Regions from separate parts of the Marinomonas sp. PE14-40 genome, predicted to be linked through region 1. Evidence: predicted binding sites of a transcription regulator. Region 1 holds the regulator's gene; each other region holds the start of a gene.
What was found. The regulator FNR, encoded in region 1, switches genes on or off when oxygen is low (the NO sensors DNR and NnrR bind a similar motif). The targets are predictions, from matches to a motif close to TTGATNTANATCAA.

Region 1 (7,158 bases):
CAAAAATAAAGAAGTGGAGCAAAATGTAACCATTGCTGCTCAGAAATTTTTATCTTTATTACATAAGACTAAAGGAGTCGTCTCTATTGGTGTTCTTATTCAAATATTAATGGGTAAGAAAACCAAGGCAGTTTTTTCTTGCATGGGACAGGATATGAGTTTGTTTGGTAAGGGAGAGGAGCTCAATGAAATCAGTTGGAAAAAGTTAGCACGCTACCTGATTGCTAATGAATATATATTGGTTCATCAGTTTTCTCCTTTTCAACTCGCTCTTCAAGAGAAATCGAAAGCCATACTGAAATCTGAAGTACAGGTGGTTATAAATGATGATTACTTTTATTCAAATCATGAGGTTTTACCTATGGCTGAATATAAAAAGAAGTTAATTCAATGGCACGCTAATGCGGGTGTTGACGTTTTCACAGTTAAACAACTTGATCTCGTTGCGCAGCATAGGCCTAAAACCTTGGCGGCGATGAGTCGATTGACGGGTCTTGCTAAACATGTGCTTGAGCCACTGTCACCACCAATCTATGACGTAGTAAAAATAAGTGTGCCGAACTAATGTATAGAAAGGAGTTTGAAGAAGCGGCGACTAATGCGGTATTGGAGTCCTTTAATAGAGCTAACCAGTACTTTGAAACCGACGTTGAAATGGTCTCGATTAAATTTAACCAAAGGGGCTCGGCGGCAGGTACTGCATACTTACAACGTCATGAAGTAAGATTTAATTATGATATGTATCTTCAAAACCCTAATGAATTTCTTTCTACTGTCGTGCCGCATGAAATAGCACATATATTTGTTTATCAACTCTTTGGTCCAAAAGTTAGGCCTCATGGTAAAGAGTGGAAGAGTGTGATGATGAATGTTTTTAATTTAGCACCAAATCGTACTCATAACTTTGACGTTAAGGCGCCAGCGAAAAGTTTTCTGTATTTGTGTGACTGTATGGAGCATGCCTTAACAATCAGGCGCCATAATCGAATTCTCAAAGGGGCTGAGTATCAGTGCAGAAAGTGCAGAGCTAAATTAAGGAAAAAGTAAAATTGTTCCTATATCAAGCAGATATTAATTTGATATGAATCATTATTAAGGTATTATCTTGGCAAAATTTATCGCTATGTTTGCTTGGAGATGATATGAATAACACACTTAAACTTTTTGCTGGGTTTGCTATGGGATTGGCAACAGCTGTAATGGCTAACTTTGCGCCTATGATAGTACCTGCAATGCTGGCTGTCATTGCTGCAGCGGTTATTATCGATTCTCTAGGGATCAACAAGCAAGCTTAAGCTTAAAAAGAGCTAACCCTGTTAGCTCTTGTTTCACCCTGTAATTTCCTACCGATTAAAAAATTCGTCATATTTCCCTAATAGATTCAATTAATTGGATGCGATGGAATTGTTACTGTTGTAGAATGTCGCTATTTGTAATTATGTGAAAGTAGCAATGGATTTATCAACACGCCCGAAAGAAAAAACCGAACTTAATAAGCTTCATAAACGCTTAAGAAGGCTAACCGGACAAGCAATCGCCGACTTCAATATGATAGAAGATGATGACAAGGTCATGGTTTGTTTATCTGGGGGTAAAGACTCTTATACTATGTTGGAGATATTAAGAAATCTTCAAGCAAGTGCTCCGATAGAGTTTAGTATTGTTGCTGTTAACTTGGATCAAAAACAACCTGGTTTTCCTGAACATATTTTGCCTGAATATTTGTCATCAATTGGTGTTGATTATCATATTCTAGAGCGTGACACCTATAGTATTGTTAAAGAGCTTGTACCTGAAGGTAAAACGACATGTGGCTTATGTTCACGTTTAAGACGCGGTTCTTTATATGGTTTTGCGGATGAAATCGGTGCAACTAAAATTGCGCTTGGGCATCATAGAGATGATATCTTAGAAACTTTGTTTTTAAATATGTTTTTTGGTGGGAAAATTAAATCCATGCCGCCTAAATTGTTAAGTGATGATGGTCGTCATATGGTAATTAGACCACTTGCATACTGTAAAGAAAAAGATATTGAGACTTTTTCTGAAATAAAGGAATATCCGATTATTCCGTGCAATCTTTGTGGTTCACAAGAAAATTTACAGCGTCAGGTTATCAAAAATATGTTACAACAATGGGATAAAGAATATCCCGGTCGTACCGATACGTTGTTTACAAGTATGCAAAATATCGTACCGTCGCATATGGCAGATACAAATTTATTTGATTTTAAAGATTTATCTATTAGTCCAGATGCCTTAGATAAATTAAATATAATTTCACTATAGGATATATTGATGAGTTTTAATAAATATGCAATTACTTTTGCGCTTGGTTTGTTAAGTGTTGGAGCAAATGCTTCAAGTGTTTCAGGTACTCTATCTGATGATACGGCTAAATTAAATGCGTCTTTAAGCATAGATCCTGTTGAGATTGAAGCGGGTGCTTTGTATTTATCTGAAGGCGGTAAATCTGGTTATGTTGGCGTAATGATTGTTGATAAGGCTGACCCTATTGAAGTCGGCGTTGGTGCAAGATTGCGTGCAGTAGAGGGTGATCTAGGTGCTAACGATTCAGGTTACGGTGTAGGATTAGGTGGTTATTATCGTTACATTATTCCACAAGCTAACCGTGTAAGCATATATGCATCTGGTTATTACTACCCAGGGCTTTTCACCTATGGAGATATGAAAAGACAGCACGAAGCTGATTTGAGAGTGGAATATTTTGCAACACGTAATGCAAGAGTTTATTTTAGCTATAGTGTTGTAAAAACTGAATTTAATGATCATAGTGAAAAGTATACTTTGGATGAGGGTGTGCACATTGGAGTAGCAGCTTACTTCTAGGTGTGACTAAAACAGAATCAAAAAAAAGGGCGCTAAATTAGCGCCCTTTTTTTATTCGCCTTCAAAGGCGCAGAGACTATAAACGGGTATCTCTAAGTCACTAATAATCTGACTGCCTTTTAAATCAGGTAGGTCAATAATAGCTGCAACTTCTTTGATGTTAGCGCCTTGTGATTTTAATAGGCTGATAGCAGCGCAAAGCGTGCCACCAGTCGCTATTAAGTCGTCAAAGAGTAATACTTGATCACCCTCAGATACAGCACCTTCTTGAATCTCTAGCTCTGCTTCTCCGTACTCAAGCGCATACTTTTGTGAAATAGTTGCACCTGGTAGTTTGCCTTTTTTGCGCACAAGAATTAGAGGCTTTTGCAGCTCATAAGCAAGAATAGAAGCGATAAGAAAGCCACGAGCATCAATGCAGGCAATGTGGCTTATATCAGTTGCTATATACCTATGAATATAAGCATCAACAACCATTCTCAAACCCTTAGGGTCTGAGAAAATTGGAGTGATGTCTCTAAAACTAATACCTTCTTTAGGCCAGTCTTCAACTGTTTGTATTAAAGATTTTATGTAAAAATCATCGTAAAGCATTATATCGCCTTGTGTTAGCTATCAAATACTTTCAATTTTATCACAATCTTCTGACATGCCGATTAGTTTTTGCATTTGATCTAGATCGATAATGCTAATTTCTTTGCCATCAACTTGAATCATGCCGTTTTTTTGAAAACGTGTGATTACTCGACTAACGGTTTCAACTGCTAAACCAAGATAATTGCCGATTTCACCACGAGACATGGCAAGTCTAAATGATGTTGCAGAATAGCCACGTTTTTTAAAGCGCGCACTTAAATTTAGTAATAAAGAAGCGACTTTCTCATCTGCATTTTTTTTACCTAATAGCACCATCATTTGTTGGTCATCACAAATTTTGCGGCTCATCACTTTAAAAAGTTGATGCTTAAGAGTAGGGATCTGTTCAGATAATTGCTCTAAATGAGAAAAAGGAATTTCACACACCGTGGTTGTTTCAAGCGCTTTTGCAGACACTGGATAAATGTTTTTATCTATCCCGCTAAGGCCAAGAAGCTCACTTGGGCAGTAAAAGCCTGTAATTTGCTCTTCACCAGAGTTAGTGATATTAAAAGTTTTAAGTGTGCCGGTACGTACGGCATACACAGATTCGAACTCGTCTCCCTGACGAAATAAAATATCCCCTTTTTTTAGAGGTTTTTTACGTTCAATGATCTGATCCAATCGATTAACATCGTCATCAGCTAAAGAAATTGGCAGGCATAGCGCGCTAAGGCTGCAATTCTGGCATTGAGATGTAAGTTTACTGTTAAATCGAGCGTTGTTAAGAGCTAAAGACATAATGATCTCCCTGAACTTGATCTATGTTTCTAAATTACTTTAGAGTATGAAATTACGTTATTTAAGTATTTATCAAAAGTCATGCAAATGCAGCGGATTAAAAGTCTGCCAGAGTCCGTGACCCTAATATAAGGTATTGGCTCATTTGTTAACTTAATAATGCCGTCTTTCTCTAGTTTTCTAAGCTCTGATAGTTCATTTTTAAAGTAATTTGAAAATACGATATTAAACTCACTCTCAATGTCACTTGAATCTAGTTCAAAGTTGCAAATTAAAGACATAATGACCTTATGTCTTATTTGGTCGTCACGATTACTCATGTATCCCTTCATAATCGCTAACTGACCGCTTTCAATGCTTTTGCGATAATCTTTTGTCGCCGTATGATTTTGAACATATGTTTTGCCTATTTGACTGATAGCTGATGTGCCAAATGCCAATAGGTCACAGTTTGCATGTGTTGTATATCCTTGGAAATTTCGTTTCAACTCTCCTTTATTTTGTGCTTTTGCCAACGCATCCTTGGGTTTGGCGAAATGATCCATTCCTATGTATTGATAGCCTGCACTGGTAAGCATATCGATGCATAATTTAAGAATAGCTAATTTTGTATTTGTGTCTGGTAACTGATCTTCTGGAATCTGTCTTTGAGAAGCAAACCGTTTAGGTAAATGAGCATAGTTAAATACTGAAATCCTATCAGGATCAAGTTTGATTACTTGATTAAGGGTTTGTTCAAAGCTTTCAGCAGTTTGATATGGAAGCCCATATATTAGGTCGAAATTGATAGAGTGATAACCTAGTTTACGACTACACTGCATTAGGCTGTCAATTAATTCGTAGCTTTGTATGCGATTAATAGTAGTTTGGACTCGTTTGTCAAAATCTTGAATGCCATAGCTAAGGCGGTTAAAGCCGAGTTCTCTTAGTGCTGACAGCTTTTCTTGGCTAACTTCTCTTGGGTCAACCTCTATGCTGTATTCACCTTCATCATCGGGAAGTAAATTGAACTCTTGCTTGATGTAGTTAATCAATTTTTTAAAGGCATCGGTTGATAAGAAGGTAGGGGTGCCACCCCCAAAGTGAAGTTGTTGTACTTCTCTTTCATCGTTAAGCATTAAAGATTTAAGGCGAATTTCTTCAATAAGAAGTTCAAGGTACTCATCGCCTTTTTTGTAGTTACTTGTGATTACTTTATTGCACGCACAGTAATAGCAAAGCTTTGCGCAGTAGGGGACATGAAAGTAGAGACTTAATGGTTTTTTTGAGGGCATCAGCATTTCTTCAATTAAAGAGAGCTTGCTAATGTTGCTGCTAAATTGAGGTGCAGTAGGGTAAGAGGTATATCTAGGACCCGAAATATTATATTTTTGAATGAGTTGTGTATTCCAGAGCATCTAAACGTCCTATTAAAAATTCTTATAGTATTTTAACTGCTAAGGAAATTTAAAAATTGATATATGTCAGCCTTTTGGTTGGCGTGTTTTATAAATATGGCGCTATCTAAGGAAAGCAGCTTGTATTAAGTTTTGGAAAAATGGAAATGTCCAAATAGCGTAAATCAGCATAAAGACACCGCTAACGGTATTGAGGTGGTACTGTTTCCAGCTTTCTTTTAGGCTTTTACTGAATATTCCGGTAGCTAACATTGCCGGCATGGTGCCAAGCCCAAATGCAAGCATAAGTAGTATGGCTTCAAAAGGTGTGGATCTAGCTGAGATCCAAATTAAACTGGAATAAACAAGTCCACAGGGTAGCCAGCCCCAAACAAAGCCAGCTAAAAAGGCTTGTTTTCTGGTTTTGATAGGTAATAATTTCTTTGCGAAAGGGGCTATATATTGCCAGCCAAATGAGCCAAGCTTTTCAACTTTTAATATTAGTTGTGACTGTTTTAAAAGATAAAGGCCCATGAGAAAGAGAATAGTGGCTGCAAAGGTTCTTAGTGCATAACTGGCGCTTTCATAATAATCGCTAAAAGACTGAAAGAAGAAGCTAAAAACAAGGGCTAGGATAGAGTAGCTAGTAATTCGCCCTAAATTGTAATTTAACTGTGTTGCTAGCAATCCTTTGCTATTAGGTGTGTTGAAAGAAAGGGCGCTTATGATACCTCCGCACATGCCAAAGCAGTGCCCTGCACCAGCAAGTCCAATAAGAAATGCAGTTAAAAGGTCGAATTCGCTCATTTGTTTTTGTCGTTATCATCTTCTTCGAATAGTATTCTTTGACCTTCACGGTCAAGGTCTTCAAATTGATCTTTTTTAACCGCCCAAGTAAAGATAGCGACTGCGATAAAAACAAAGATTGCTGCAATTGGGATTAGTAGGTAAAGGCTTTCCATTTTTTCTCCAATAGTTTATTTAGAAAGGCGGCTAGCATTAAGGGCAACTAATAATGAACTAAGTGCCATACCAATTGCTGCAGCCCAGGCAGGAACATAGCCAAGAATAGCGGCGGGTAGCATGATGGCGTTGTAGCTAGCGGCCCAAAATAAATTCTGCTTTATGATTGTTTGGCACTTTTTGGCTAACTTAATTGAGTGATTGATTGTATTAATTTGGCTATTAATCAATACTGCATCAGCATGGATTTTTGCTAAATCAGAGCTTGCAGCCATGGCAATTGATGTATTAGCTCCTGCCAGTGAAGGAACATCATTTAGACCGTCACCAACCATTAAAATGTTAGTTTTGTCATCTTGTGAGTTGATCCATTGCCACTTTTCTTCAGGTGACATTTGGCATTTAAAGTGATCAAATGCCTCAGGGCTTAACACAGAGTTTGCCGACTCGTTTGTATCGCCCGTTAATAAACTCACCTGAATTCTATTATGTCTTAGATCACTTATTGCTTCTTGGCTATGGGGTCTTAGTCTGTCTTGAAGGTAAATGGTTCCAATAATTCCAGTGTTTACTTTAGCTAAATATAGCGTTA
Region 2 (7,158 bases), 1.5 Mb from region 1:
AGGCGAGTGAAGCAAGGCCCGCTGGCATGCCGTTATCCATGGCGCTGAATAAAAATGCGAACTGTAAAAAGCTAATGGGCAGGGCATAGGCAAACCACCACTTAATAGGAGTCTTAGGTCGTTTAAAGAATAAAGAGCCAACTAAAGCAACCAGTAAGAACCTTAGTCCACCTAATAATAGAGGGGGGATACCTTCAATTCCCCACGCAATAACGACAAAGTTAAAGCCCCAAATAAAGATAATGGCGAGGGCAAGTAAAATGTCTTTGTTGGTCATGGTGAGGTCCTTTTGAATATAAATGACACCAGATTCACTCTATCACAGAGCCTTGCTTTAAAAACCCATGTTACTGACAGAATTTGCTGTATGGTCACATCTGTATGCTTGTAAAAGCAGCTAGTGAATATGAATTTAGTTTACGCTTTATAAACGCTGGATATGAGGTGTGTTTGAGCTAGGTAACGGGTCAAAAAGGACATGTGCTCTAAGCGTTACTGATAAGAGCCTAGTTAATTGCAATATCATGAGTAATGAAATAAAAAAACTACCTTTCCCACTGGGTGATCGATGTGGGAAAGGTAGGTTAAACCGAAATGGGTTTATAAAAAGCTGATTAAGCCTTTTAAGCTGAAAGAGATGATGGTTAAAGTAATTAGGCCTAAAAGATACAGTCTAAGAAACCAAAACCATTGCTTTTGTTGTTTCATACTTAGCTCCTTATCTTGCTAGTCAAAATGTTTCTCATAAGATTAATAACCCTCTTCGTAATCCTCTACCTTGCCAGAAAATACACGGTATCCCCATAAGGTATAAGCACAGATCAAAGGCAAAAAGATGACGATGCCATACACAAGAAAGCTTAAGCTGGAATCTGGTGCTGCGGCTTCCCAAAGTGTCATTTGTCTTGGCACTAGGTAAGGAAATAAGCCCACGACCAAACCTGCAAACCCTAATAAGAAAAGGCCTGCACTGCACCAAAACGGCCAGCTTTCATGCTTGGCTTTATGGTCACTGGCAAAACACTTCCAGGCTATATAGCTTAATACTGCAGACGCTAAGGGCAGTGGGCTTAACCAAAGAAAGTTAAGGCCATCAAACCAACGAGCACGAATTTCAGCTTGGTCCAGAATCGTCCAGATACTGACTGCTCCCATCGCCAGAATAACGAGTATGAGGAGAAAACGCCCTTGCTTAGCGACTCTGAGCTGAATCTCACCACGGCTCTTCATATAGAGGTAGCTGGTGGCGAGAAGAGCATAACCTGCCATTACCGCAAACCCTGTTAATATGGCAAAAGGGGTAAGCCAAATTAAGCTATTGGTTTCACTGGCGTTGGCAGGAATGCCTTCTACAACCGAACCTAAGATTAAGCCTTGGCAAAATGCCGCTATGGTTGAGCCACTGCTAAAAGCAAGGTCCCACCACTTTTTAGAGGTATCTGACTTAAAGCGATATTCAAATGCCACACCCCGAAAGATTAAGGCAAATAACATCAGCATGATGGGCAGATAGAAAGTCGATGTGATAGCGGCATAGGCACTTGGGAAAGCGGCAAATAAAATGACCCCCCCAAAGACTAGCCAAGTTTCGTTACCGTCCCACACATGGGAGATTGAACGCATTAAGTGATCTCTTTCCTCATTGTTATCAAACCAAGGAAAGAGGATACCTATGCCCAAATCAAAGCCATCTAACAGTGTGTACATAAAGATGGCGAAGCCCAAGATAAGAAAATAGAAAAGTGCGTAATCCATTATTTATCCCCTTGTTCTTGGTGTTTAAGGTTTTTAACCCAAGCCAGTGCATAACCTGGTGCTTTCATTCCAATAAGTTGTCTTTCTAAATCAGCCATTTTTGGCGGCCCTTTCTTGATCAACTTGCCCATAAAGTAGAGATATACACCTAATAGCAAACTATAGATGACAACAAACATGATTAAGGAAAAGAGGACCTTTTCAGCTGGTAACAAAGAAGTAACATCCATGGTGCGAACTAGGCCTTGAACAACCCAAGGTTGGCGTCCGGTTTCAGCCACATACCAGCCTGCGAGTACTGCGATGACACCCATTGGGGTAAAGGCCGTGGTGAGTAATAAGAAGGCTTTATTTTCGTAGAGCCTATCTTTATGGCGCAGTAATAAACCACAGATGGCGATAAAGAGCATACCAACACCGATTGCGACCATGACTCTGAATGACCAGAAGACAAGCGGCACATAGGGTCTGTCTTCAGGTGGAACAGACTTAAGCCCTTGAACACCACCATCTAGACTATGGGTGAGTATGATACTGCCAAGATGTGGAATCCCAATTTCATAGTCGTTTCTTTCTTCTTCCATATTTGGCATAGCAAATAATAGCAGTGGAACAGGCGCTTCCCATTCGGGCCAGATACCTTCCATCGCCGCAAGTTTAATGGGTTGATGTTTAGCGACATTAAGACCATGTAAATCACCCACGTAAGTTTGCAATGGGGTGAAGATTAACGCTGACCAAAGTGCCATAGATAGGCCTTTTTTAGCGAAGTTAATATGCTGTTTTTTCAATAAATAATAAGCGCTGATGCCTGCTACTAAAAAGCTTGCTGTGATCATGGTTGCCAATAGCATGTGGGCCAATCTATATGGCATAGACGGGTTGAAGATGACTTCGAACCAGCTAGTAACATGAAATTTTCCAGCGATGATTTCGTAACCTGCAGGGGTTTGCATCCATGAGTTAGCGGCAATAATCCAAAAAGCCGAGATCCAAGTACCGATAGCAACGATCAAGCTGGCACTAAAGTGCATTTTAGGACTCACCCTTTGCCAACCAAATAACATGACACCCAAAAAGCCAGCTTCAAGGAAAAAGGCGGTTAATACTTCGTAGGCCATTAGTGGGCCTATGACAGGACCTGCTATGTCTGAAAAACGTGAAAAGTTGGTACCAAATTCATAAGAAAGAACAATGCCTGACACGACACCTGTACCAAACGTAATAGCGAAAGGCTTGATCCAAAATTTAGCTAATTGCAAATAATAGGGGTTATGGGTTTTAAGCCATAGGCCTTCCCATATCGCAATCAAGGTGGCTAGACCGATTGTGATACTGGGAAAGATAATGTGAAAACTCACAGTAAACGCAAATTGAATCCGTGAGAGTATTGCGACATCAAGTTCCATAAATACCTCAAGTAAAGAGTTAACTAACTTTCTTTATTTTCTGACTTGCTTGTTTCAAAAGGCTTGGCATCAGGGCTAACCCAGTAATAGATAGTAGAGTTATGACTTCGATCAGTAAAAGATTATTATTCATAGCTAATGCCTTATTTGATTAAATTAAATAAAAAATATTTGAGTTGGATCAAGTTTTGCTATTGATTAGCCATACTTATAGCAATACCAGTGCCAAAAAATGGTTTTATTTATAAGTGTATGAATTTAAAGGTTTGTTTTGTTTTTCTGAGCGTTTTATAAAATCGACTGTAAACTAGGTTTACAGTTTTAAATTGAAAGTTGTTAATCAGGTTGACAGTGTGCCGACATTAAATGTGATTTTTGAAATGGTTATCTTGCTCACCAGTGTGTGCGGCTTGATGGCAGGTTTTTGGCTTTATTGGCGTGCAGCTGGTAAGCGAGACTTAACGGCTTTATCGGCATTTGCCATCATGATGGCCTTGTGGTGTTTTGGCCATTTAGCCATTGCTCACGATATGCAATCTCTCGGCATTTTTCTCATTCTGGCTAACCCTTTGATGCCAACTTTCTTCCTCGATTTTAGTGTGCGCTTTGTTTCCAGTAGTCAGATTCAGGGTGAATATACCCATAAGTTTAAGCCTTGGCTGGCCTTACTCAGTGATAATCTTAATAAGGTGTATCTAGTCAGTTTTCTCGTTTGTATTTCTAGCTGGTGGTTAAGCGGTGTCATCGTTATAGAAAAAGCCGGTCTGTTTCTCTTTGTATTCACAGATTATGGTTGGTTTAATCTGGTTTATACCGTCTTGTTAGGCGTACTTGGTCATGCGGTTTTACTTTACGGTTGGCTGATCCATAAGGGCAATAAACGTCGTTCTATCCTTGTGCTTTTTATGGTGAGTGCTTGGGGTTTATTGTTAGCGACTAGTTTTATTTTCCCATCTGTTGGGGTGGATGCTTTTCCTTATCCCATGATGCTTTTGCCGACTTACATTTTGCTGCTTGTTTATGCTGTGGTGCGCTATCAAATCTTAGCGGTAAATGCCTTTGCCAACCGTGCCTTGCTTTGGCTGGCGATGATGTTGAGTCTCTTGATATTGATTGCTTTCATCAGTGCCACCGCCGCACCTTTAGGGATGCAAGCCTTGGCTGAGGTGCCGGCTTGGCAATTATGGTTATATTCTTTAACCGTTCTTTTATTAAGTGCCCTTATTTATCCCCCTCTTTCTCGTTTAGTAGAGCGTTTAATTTATCCTGGCTCTCGTTTGAATGAAGACCTTTTAGATATTTGGAGCCAAGCCCTTAAAGGTGCTAAGGATTGGCCCCAGTTGATTCAAATTGGCGAAACCTTGTTGAAGCAACAGCTTGGGCAGGTGGTTGATGTCTCTATCGAAATTAATAAAGGTCAAATTATTACGCTTGATACGAGCTCAAATGCCAGCCAAACAGAACGTCAAAAAGAGACTCAAATAGATGAAAATCGGATGCAGCTTTTAGTGCGGAACCTTTATCAAGGTTGGCAGTTTGAGTTGATCGCTTGGCAAGATGTGAGCCCAGGAATGCGTTTGTCTGGGGAGGTGTTTGCCTCTTTGTTTACCACTCGTTGTGGCTTGTTACAGCAAAGTCTTGAGCTTGCTGAGGCAGAAAGGCAAAGGCTAGATGAAAAGCATCTAGTCGAATTGGGTGGTTTATCTGCCGCTATGGCCCATGAGTTACGTAATCCGTTAAATATCATTTCCATGGCGTCTATGAGTACAGATGATACCATCAAGCAACATATTCAAACTCAGGTTCAAAGAGCGGACAGGTTGATCAGTGATTTACTGCTGTATTCTGGCAGTCTGAAATTGGACTATACCCCTTTATTATTAAAACCTTTGTTAATGAGCTTAGAGCACCAAGCTGAGCTAGATAATGTACAAGTGAGTTTCGATATGCCAGATGAGCTCACTTTAGAGGTTGATGTACAAAGAATTCAGCAGGTGTTTATTAACCTAATGGATAATGCGGCTGCATTTTTACGTAACCAGCCAGATGCCAAGCTTAGAGTAGAGGCAAGACGTTATGATGCTAGTAATCTAGTGCAGGTTCGGGTGCATAATAATGGGCCTGAAATTGCTGCCAATATGGATGCTCAAAGCTTGTTTCAACCCTTTGTAAGTAAGCGTTCTGGTGGCCATGGTTTAGGTTTGGCGATAGTTAAACGCATTATTGATGCGCATCAGGGGGAAATACGTTGTCGTAGTGACCTCAATTGGCCTGTCAGTTTTGAAATAGATCTGCCATTACATGCAAATAAAAGTCAAAAGCAATTATCAAATCAAACCTTCATGCCTGATCAATAAGGGCTCTAGAAGGCGTTTTGCTAGTAAAATGCTAAGTAAAAAATTAAGTAAAAGGTAAAGAAATGGATACTGGGGCAAAGATTTTATTAGTGGATGATGAACCTGCGTTTTGTCAGCTGGCACAAATTTGGCTGGAAGGTTCGGGTTATCAAGTAAAAACAGCTGCTGATCTTGCTTCAGCTAAGGCCTGTTTGGCTAGCTTTGATGCTGACCTTGTCTTGTTAGATTTAGCCATGCCGCCTCATTTCGACCCTCACCAAACCTTGGCTGCTATTCCTGATCTTATTTCGCGTCCTGTTATCGTTATTACGGGGAATGCTGAGCGTGACCTTGCGCTTAAAGCGATCGAAAATGGTGCTTGGGATTTTATCGCAAAACCCTTAGACCCTGAAATGCTAGCGATTGTTGTTAAGCGTGCCTTGACTAAACATGGGCTGGATAAAGAAGTTCGAAATCTTAAGCAGCTCAAGCTAGATGGACAGGTGAAAAGTGCGGCTGAATCTTATATTGGTGTGTCGACCTCGGCGATTAATATTCGCGCTTTGATTGAGCGTATTGCGCCAACTGAAGTTCGCGTATTAGTAACTGGCCCTTCTGGTACGGGTAAAGAGGTGGTCTCAAGAGCTATCCATGATATGAGCTTGCGCAAAGATAAAGTCTTTATTTCAGTACATTGCGGGGCTATTCCTGCGGACCTTTTAGAAAGTGAATTATTTGGTTATCAAAAAGGGGCTTTTACCGGGGCGGATAAAGATAAGGTAGGGCTTTTATCTCTTGCTGATGGCGGTACGCTATTTCTGGATGAAATTGGTGAAATGCCTGCACCTATGCAAATTAAGTTATTAAGAGCGCTGCAAGAAGGGACTTTCTTTCCTGTGGGGGGAAGAGTGCAGCAGTCTATCGATGTGCGAGTGGTATCAGCCACCAATGCTGATTTGATGGAAAAAGTGAAAGAGGGTGAATTTAGAGAAGACCTTTATTATCGAATTAAAGGCATCACGCTTGAGACTCAGGCTCTAGATCAACACAGGGAAGATATTCCTCTCTTGATACAGACTTTTTTAGCTCAAAAAGAAGGTGTTAATGCAGGTTTGAAAACAGGCTCTATGTTATCGGCTCAGGCTTTAACTTGGTTTGTGGCGCAGACTTGGCCTGGTAATGTGAGAGAACTTAAAAATGCTTTGGAAAGTGTTGCTTCTATTGCTCAAAGTACTGAAATTAAAATGGAAGACATAGCTTTGCTCTTTCCTATGGGGCAAATAGAGAGTGTGCCAGTTTCTAATCCATTGATTACTTTGGATTCTGGTCTGGATGAACAAGTCAAACAACTTGAAATCGCTTTAATCAAATTAGCTTTACAAGAAAGTCTAGGGAATCGCAGTCAAGCGGCAAGGCAGCTTGGTATTTCAAGGCAAGGCCTATTAAAAAAGATTGAAAGGTATCAGTTGGGATAAAGATGTAAATTACAGGTATTGAGAGCAAAGAAGGGGGGTTAAGAACCTTCTTTGTCTCCTCTTCTCACTTTAACGCTTCTTAGTTACTTTTCTTTTTACTAATGACTTCGCAGTTAAGCTCACCGTCTTTGATTCTTACTTTTAACTTTTCACCTTTTTTGGTTTGAGCAATGGTTTTAACCA
Region 3 (7,158 bases), 690 kb from region 1:
ACAAGAAGGGATTCTCAAACAATCTATTATACGATTGCGGATCAGAGGGTGATGGTACTGATGCAAACATTGCAAACTATGTTTAGTCAGCCTGAAGAAACTAGAGAAATGGAACTATCTTAACTTAATATTTTAAGTTTTTGTTTTCATTAGGATTAACTTAAGTGTTACTTAAAAAGTATAAGTAACACTTAAGCTATTACCTTCCTTAAAGCGTGTTATAAACTTCTGCTTCTCGGTATTCTAATACCTCTAAAGTATCACCTGCTTTAATATTCCCTTCATTAATCGCTACGATATTCATACCAAAAGTTGGGCCTTTGTCTTTGCCTTCCTTCTTTAAAAAACGAAAGTTTTTAAGGCTCTTAAAGGGCTCGCCTTGGCTATTAAACTCACCTGTTTCTGGGTCTACTGTTGTGAGCGTACAACGGACACAAGGCTTCACCGTTTCAAAAATGACATCCCCAATTTTAAATCTTGCCCAAGTGTCTTCGGCAAAGGCGTCACAATCATCAATAATCAGATTAGCTCTAAACTGAGTGATGCTCACTTTTTCTGGGCAAACTGCTTGTAATGCTTCTAAAGAGGCTTTTGAGGTAATTAAGAAAGGATAACCATCAGCAAAGGCAACAGGTTTGTCTGGGCGCTTGCCTGTCACTCTTTCAGATTGCTCACCGAAATACACTAGTTCAACCTCTTTACCAATAACTTGGCTAAACCAGTCATTATACTGTTGGCCACAGATTTGAGCTGAAACCTGTGTTCCCCAAATTTTGACTGACTTATAATCCGCACTATAAGTGCTTTGCTCTAGCGTAACTTTTTTGTCTTGATAACTAAGGGAAAGTAACCCTTGGGCATCATAATGAGCGTGAATTTGAGTCAATATAGGGTACTTTCTAGCAGTCACAAAGTTGCCATTGGCTAGGACTAACATATAACGTCGATCATCGAATAAGCCGCTTTGTTTCACTTGGCTAGTCTCTAGCGAGATGCCGGCTATAGATTTAACTGGGTAGATATGAATCGAGTCGAGTTTCATTTGTTAAGTTCCATCAATCAAAAATGCGAAAGTCCCAATGATTCAAATTAATTTATCAGTAATTTAAATCAAACTAGTAGAATAGGGATGGTAAGAAAAATAAAGGATTGCTGCTAGGTTTTTCTCATTGTTGATACTGTTTGGAAGGCAAAACTGCCCACTAACATGGAAGAAAGAAAATACACACCTTCCATTGGATTGTTCACCAAAGCCGTTAAAGCGGGACCTGGACAGTAGCCAGCAAGGCCCCAACCAATACCAAAGAAGATAGCACCAAATATTAAAGGCTTATCTAGAGTGAGCTTGCTTGGCAGTCGCCAAATCGATGTAAATTTAGGTTTTGTCATCTTATTCTTAATGGCATAGGCCAAAACACCAACCAAAATTGCCGACACCATGACAAAAATAAGATCTGGATTCCAACTCGCATTTTTACTAAAAGGGCTATCTTGAGTAAAAATAGCGCTAACATCGAGAAAGCTTAATACCGCATTTGGGTTTGCCATCTCGGATATTGCAAGGCCAGCACCAAATAAAATGCCTATTATCAAGTGCATAAAAAGGTGGAATATAAGAGATGACTTGTCCTTATTAGAAACCATATTGCTATTAATATTGTTACTCATGTTAGGCCCCTAATTGAAAAAGTCGGCTAGACACATAAACCGTTATTATGGCGCTGATCATAAAGGTTACGGTTGCCATGATAGAGCGTAAAGATCCTCTTGAAGTGCCACATACCCCATGGCCACTAGTACAGCCATTACCCATTCGGGTGCCAAAGCCGACAATAAGGCCCGCAATAATGAGAAGAAGAGGGGAGCGATCACTTGGCATAACAAATTGAGGCTCAAAAAATACCCCGTAACTACTGCCTCCTATTAAGGTGCCAATTAAAATCATGCCGAGATAAAATTTATTAGAGCCTTGTTCTTTGCTTTTATTAGCTGTTTGTTTAAAAACAGTCTGATTGATTAAGCCACTAACACCTAATACACGGCCATATAAAAGTAAGTAAAGCAGTGCTGCCAAACCAATTAAAACGCCACCGATAACACCTGAATTAATAAATTGCATATTCTAATCCAATATAAGCTTATAATTTATTGCTATATTGTTTTATGAAACGACTTCACTGTCAAGTTTCACTCTAGTTGTTAACTTGTATCAATCAAGGAACTTTTGTGTAAATCAAAATGCTATTATAGCCATATCTTAAATCATGGTTTTTTTGCAGTATGATGTTTAAAGGAGAAAGGAAAAACAGTGTTTAGTTTAGGGTGTGCCTATGGGCTTGCAAAAACGGTGTTTATTCTACCAACGCCACCTAAAGGAGAGTATTTAGTCACACCGAATGGTCATTTAAATCAACCTTCTGTGACCGACATTATTGCTCAGGATGGAAATCATTGGCGCAAAATTCTCACAATTATGGCGAAGCTGACGGCAGCTAAAATGGATTGGCGGGAATACCGAGACACTAGATTGGTACAAGAAAGTGAGTGCATTTTATTTCAAATGCCAGAATATTTTGATCAGGATAAAATTTATTATGTTTGCGGTGGTCAAATGCAGTCTGCATTGAAAGAGATTAGAGACTTCACTCAAGTAGATGACAAAGGCCTTTTAAAAGTCGATCAAAACCTGATTCTCTGCCCTTATCCTGATTATCGACAATTTCCAAATAAATTGATTGATTTGAATTTAGCCTATTTAAATCAAGTCTTAGAAAATAAGTAAATGGAGAAAGCATGTTAGCTGCATTTAAAAAAATTATTGAACAATTTCAAGATCCAGAGGAAACGATAGAGCCCGTTTCCTATCAACAAGCCGTTGCTGCACTGCTAATTGAAGTGATGTTGGCAGATGAAAAAATAGAAGAGACTGAAAAGCAGCAGGTTTTAAAATTAATTGAGAAAGAAACAGGACTAGAGCAAGTTGAGCAGCTCTACCTTGACATGAAACAATCCGTTGAATCTGCAAATGATATGTTTCAATTTACCAATGCCATTAATGAACATGCCGGTAAGGATGAAAAAGAAGCCCTTGTAGGTGCTCTGTGGCGTGTTGCCTACGCTGATGGCGTGCTGGACGAGTACGAAGATTATCGTATCAGGCGTATCTGTGAACTCTTATATGTGCCTCATTCCGTTTTTATTCAAACTAAATTAGCAGCAAAAGCAGCGAAAGACGCATCATAAAAGTTGTGACTAACATTTGAGCATAAAAAAACGCGATTCAGACTGGGTTTGAATCGCGTTTTTATTTGTCTTAAATTGACTTAAGTGTTTCCACAAACCCTTAAGCCAAGACTTAAAACAAAACTAACTGATTTTATGCAGCAAAGTTAGCAGCAGCAAAATCCCAGTTAGCTAGCGCCCAGAAACCTTTTAGGTAATCAGGACGAACGTTACGGTAGTCGATGTAGTAAGCGTGTTCCCAAAGGTCAACAGTCAATAGTGCTGTGTAACCGTCAGTAGAAGGAGTGCCAGCATTGCTAGTGTTAACAATGTCTAATTCGCCTTCAGCTGTTTTTACCAACCAAGTCCAGCTAGAACCGAAGTTGTTAACTGCTTTGTCGTTGAATGCTGCTTGGAACTCTTCGAAAGAACCCCATTTAGCATTGATTGCGTCAGCTAGTGCGCCTGCTGGTTGACCGCCACCTTGTGGGCTTAGGCTGTTCCAGAAGAAAGTGTGGTTCCAGATTTGTGCTGCATTGTTGAATACAGGACCAGCTGGAGCTGATGCAATGATGTCTTCTAGGCTTTTGCCTTCAAACTCAGAACCAGGAACAAGACCATTTAATTTAACAACATAAGTGTTATGGTGTTTGCCGTGGTGGAAGTCCAATGTTTCCGCTGACATGTGAGGCTCTAGAGCATCTTTTGCGTATGGTAGAGCTGGTAATTCAAACGCCATTTCTTTTCTCCTGCGATTTCATATTGAAAAATGCTTGTTATCAAGCAGTTAATGGTGCATATATAATAGCACCGAAGAATTGAAGATAATATTCCTTCAATTTGTGTGGTTATCCTTTTTTTCATTCAAAACAAGGGCTCAGTAAGAATTCAATGCCAAGACAAGATGATGATGTAGAAATTCCAAGCCTTACCTTGGACCAAGATGAAGTCAGTGACCGTCGTACTAATCAATCCACAACGAAGAGACGACTGGCTCCCGCTTCGACTAAAGCTAAACCCTTAAATGAGGCAAAAGCACAACCCCAAGTGCAATATAAAAAGCCTAGTTTAATTGGGGTATACCTGCTGCTATTTTTATTTGTTGGTGCTGCTTGCGCTGCGGGTTTTTGGGTCTGGCAAGACAACCAAAGATTAAAATCCGAGCTCGCTGCTACTAATACTCAACTAACTAACTTAGATCATCAACTGTTAGCGGCAGATGTGTCTGCCAATGAACAAGACTTGACGGTTGCAGAGACGTTAAAGAATCACAACAGTGAGATCCGCAAACTATGGGGCGTGTCTTATGACACCAACCGTAAGGCAATTAAAGCCAATACAACAAATGTTACCAATATAGATAAAAAGCAATCTAATTTACGTGAATCCCTTGCAACGCAAGGTAAGCTTGTTGCTGTTCAAGGTGAAGCAGTAAATGACATTGAAGCAAATTACCATAAATTGTTAGGTAATTTGAATCAGGTCGAACAGGATAGCCAAACCCGTGCCTTTGAAATTGACGCCATGCGTGAAGAGCAAGATGTTACAGGGCAAACTTTATCTAAAATGGGTGATGAAACAGCAAGCTTGATTGTAAAAGTGGAACAACAAAATGGGCAAATTGATAATTTGCTGAATACCATTAAAACAATGCAAACTAACAATCAAAGTGTGTCTAATCAGGTTAAATCTTTGGCAGATACTTTAGCGAAGATTGAAGCAAGTATTAGTAAAATTGATGAAAAAGTAGAAGGTTTACGCAGTGCTAAACCGGATATGCCAGCAAACTTGAAAGCTCAACTGGATGACCATCAAGAAGCAATTAATGCAATTGATGCCTTTAGAATCCAAGTGAATGGCAAACTTAACCGAATCGATACCCAAGTTAATCAAATTATGTTGGAGCAACAATTGAGTGCAGAGCCATAATAGGTCAAAGCTTATAAGCTCAATTTATCTCATAATATGGAATTAATAATTTAAAAAATTTGATTCAAATCATAAAAAGGTCGACTAAGTCGGCCTTTTTTTTGTTTTTGCTTTTCCCCTTTAGTCACTCGATTAAAATGCGCCCATTTTTAAAATCGACGTGAATGACTTATGACAGAACTACTTTCTCCAGCGGGTACCCTAAAAAATATGCGTTACGCTTTTGCCTATGGCGCTGATGCCGTATACGCAGGCCAGCCTAGATATAGCCTAAGGGTGAGAAATAACGACTTTGACATGGCGAACCTCGCAACGGGTATAGAAGAAGCCCATGCCCAAGGTAAAAAACTGTATGTCGCCAGTAATATCGCCCCTCATAATGCCAAAATTAAAACCTATTTACGCGATATAGAACCGGTTATCGAAATGGGCCCTGATGCGCTAATTATGTCTGACCCTGGCATGATGATGCTGATTAAAGAAAAATGGCCTGATCAAGAGTTACACCTTTCTGTTCAAGCCAATGCCGTAAACTGGGCGACGGTTAAGTTTTGGCATGACTATGGCCTTAAACGTGTCATTTTATCCCGTGAATTGTCTTTGGATGAGATTGCAGAGATACGTGTAAAAGTACCTGATATGGAAATTGAAACCTTTGTTCATGGTTCTTTGTGTATCGCCTATTCTGGTCGTTGTCTATTGTCTGGTTACTTTAATCGACGTGATCCAAACCAAGGCTCATGCACCAATTCGTGCCGTTGGCAGTATGATGTTAAAGATGCCAAAGAAGAACTGTCCGGTGATATCGTGCCTGCTGACGGTAGTCATTTATACGAACAAGCTAAGAAAGAAGCACAAATGTTCGATCCATCAGGTTTTGACCAACTCGCATTGGGTGAAAATGATGATTTCAAAACCACTTTAGGCGAAGGTAAGCCCTACGATGATGTGGTGTTATTACGTGAGCAGGGTCGCGAAGGTGAGTACATGCCTGCGTTTGAAGATGAGCATGGCACCTACATCATGAACTCACGTGATCTTAGAGCCATTCAGCATGTGGAAAAATTGATTGAAATGGGTGTGCATTCATTAAAAATTGAAGGACGTACCAAATCTCATTTTTATGCAGCACGCACAGCTCAGCTTTATCGCCAAGCGATTGATGATGCAACCCATGGTCGTGCGTTTGATATGAGTCTTATGGATAGATTAGAAGGCTTAGCGAATAGAGGGTATACCGAAGGGTTTTACCGTCGCCATGTGCATGATAAGTATCAGAACTATCAACATGGCAATTCTCAATCCACTAAGCAGCAATTTGTGGCTGAGATGAAAGGCTGGCACAACGGCATGTTAACCTTGGATGTTAAAAACCGCTTTAAAGTGGGCGACAGTGTCGAACTGATCACACCAAAAGGCTCAAGAACTATATTCATTAATACCATGTTGAATAAAAAAGGCGAAAGCGTGAGTGTTGCGCCTGGCTCTGGTCATGTGGTGAGTATCCCGTGTGAGAGTGAGCCTGCTGATATTGAATACGGCTTAGTCATGCGTAACCTGCCAAATTAAACGTAAAAAGTTTCTTATTGGAATTGTTTGTCTTTAAAGTGAACTTCATAGGCTCAGCTTATGTAGTTCATTTTAAATATATATATGTATAAATGTTCTATAAAAACACCTGCTTATAACTTTTTTTGAAAATAGCTTGCCTGTATAGTATCCATCAAATGCCGAATCCATTCACTTTTAACGACTTTGAATTGTTAAAGATTTGAAGGGTTTAAAAGTCGGACACAACTGAGATAGGAAATTATGAACGAGGCGAGACTCACTCATTTAAAGCAGCTTGAAGCTGAAAGTATCCATATCATTCGTGAAGTGGCTGCTGAATTTGATAATCCTGTAATGCTGTATTCAGTAGGTAAAGACTCTGCTGTTATGTTGCATTTGGCCATGAAAGCCTTTTACCCAGGTAAACCACCTTTCCCACTAATGCACGTGGATACA

Region 2: a site for FNR is predicted at 3,336-3,349, ahead of Q0A08_RS11725 (cytochrome ubiquinol oxidase subunit I). Genes of this name have one in related genera too.
Region 3: a site for FNR is predicted at 5,211-5,224, ahead of trhP (prephenate-dependent tRNA uridine(34) hydroxylase TrhP). Genes of this name have one in related genera too.

What each region holds. Positions count from the first base shown of each region.
Region 1 covers NZ_CP130700.1:1,009,251-1,016,408, reverse strand. The annotation lists gene Q0A08_RS04645 (RecQ family ATP-dependent DNA helicase) at 1-565, shown strand, start outside; gene Q0A08_RS04640 (SprT family zinc-dependent metalloprotease) at 565-1,047, shown strand; gene Q0A08_RS04635 (hypothetical protein) at 1,143-1,295, shown strand; gene ttcA (tRNA 2-thiocytidine(32) synthetase TtcA) at 1,453-2,289, shown strand; gene Q0A08_RS04625 (YfaZ family outer membrane protein) at 2,299-2,850, shown strand; gene Q0A08_RS04620 (adenine phosphoribosyltransferase) at 2,902-3,444, opposite strand; gene fnr (fumarate/nitrate reduction transcriptional regulator Fnr) at 3,466-4,227, opposite strand; gene hemN (oxygen-independent coproporphyrinogen III oxidase) at 4,257-5,624, opposite strand; gene Q0A08_RS04605 (sulfite exporter TauE/SafE family protein) at 5,727-6,410, opposite strand; gene ccoS (cbb3-type cytochrome oxidase assembly protein CcoS) at 6,407-6,565, opposite strand; gene Q0A08_RS04595 (heavy metal translocating P-type ATPase) at 6,581-7,158, opposite strand, start outside.
Region 2 covers NZ_CP130700.1:2,535,821-2,542,978, reverse strand. The annotation lists gene Q0A08_RS11735 (EamA family transporter) at 1-277, opposite strand, end outside; gene cydB (cytochrome d ubiquinol oxidase subunit II) at 751-1,755, opposite strand; gene Q0A08_RS11725 (cytochrome ubiquinol oxidase subunit I) at 1,755-3,164, opposite strand; gene Q0A08_RS11720 (ATP-binding protein) at 3,518-5,521, shown strand; gene Q0A08_RS11715 (sigma-54-dependent transcriptional regulator) at 5,584-6,975, shown strand; gene xseA (exodeoxyribonuclease VII large subunit) at 7,055-7,158, opposite strand, start outside.
Region 3 covers NZ_CP130700.1:321,538-328,695, forward strand. The annotation lists gene Q0A08_RS01370 (ArsR/SmtB family transcription factor) at 1-123, shown strand, start outside; gene Q0A08_RS01375 (MOSC domain-containing protein) at 209-1,042, opposite strand; gene Q0A08_RS01380 (DUF6691 family protein) at 1,156-1,668, opposite strand; gene Q0A08_RS01385 (YeeE/YedE family protein) at 1,670-2,119, opposite strand; gene Q0A08_RS01390 (DUF6942 family protein) at 2,309-2,782, shown strand; gene Q0A08_RS01395 (TerB family tellurite resistance protein) at 2,794-3,243, shown strand; gene Q0A08_RS01400 (superoxide dismutase) at 3,377-3,961, opposite strand; gene Q0A08_RS01405 (hypothetical protein) at 4,114-5,151, shown strand; gene trhP (prephenate-dependent tRNA uridine(34) hydroxylase TrhP) at 5,323-6,720, shown strand; gene cysD (sulfate adenylyltransferase subunit CysD) at 6,964-7,158, shown strand, end outside.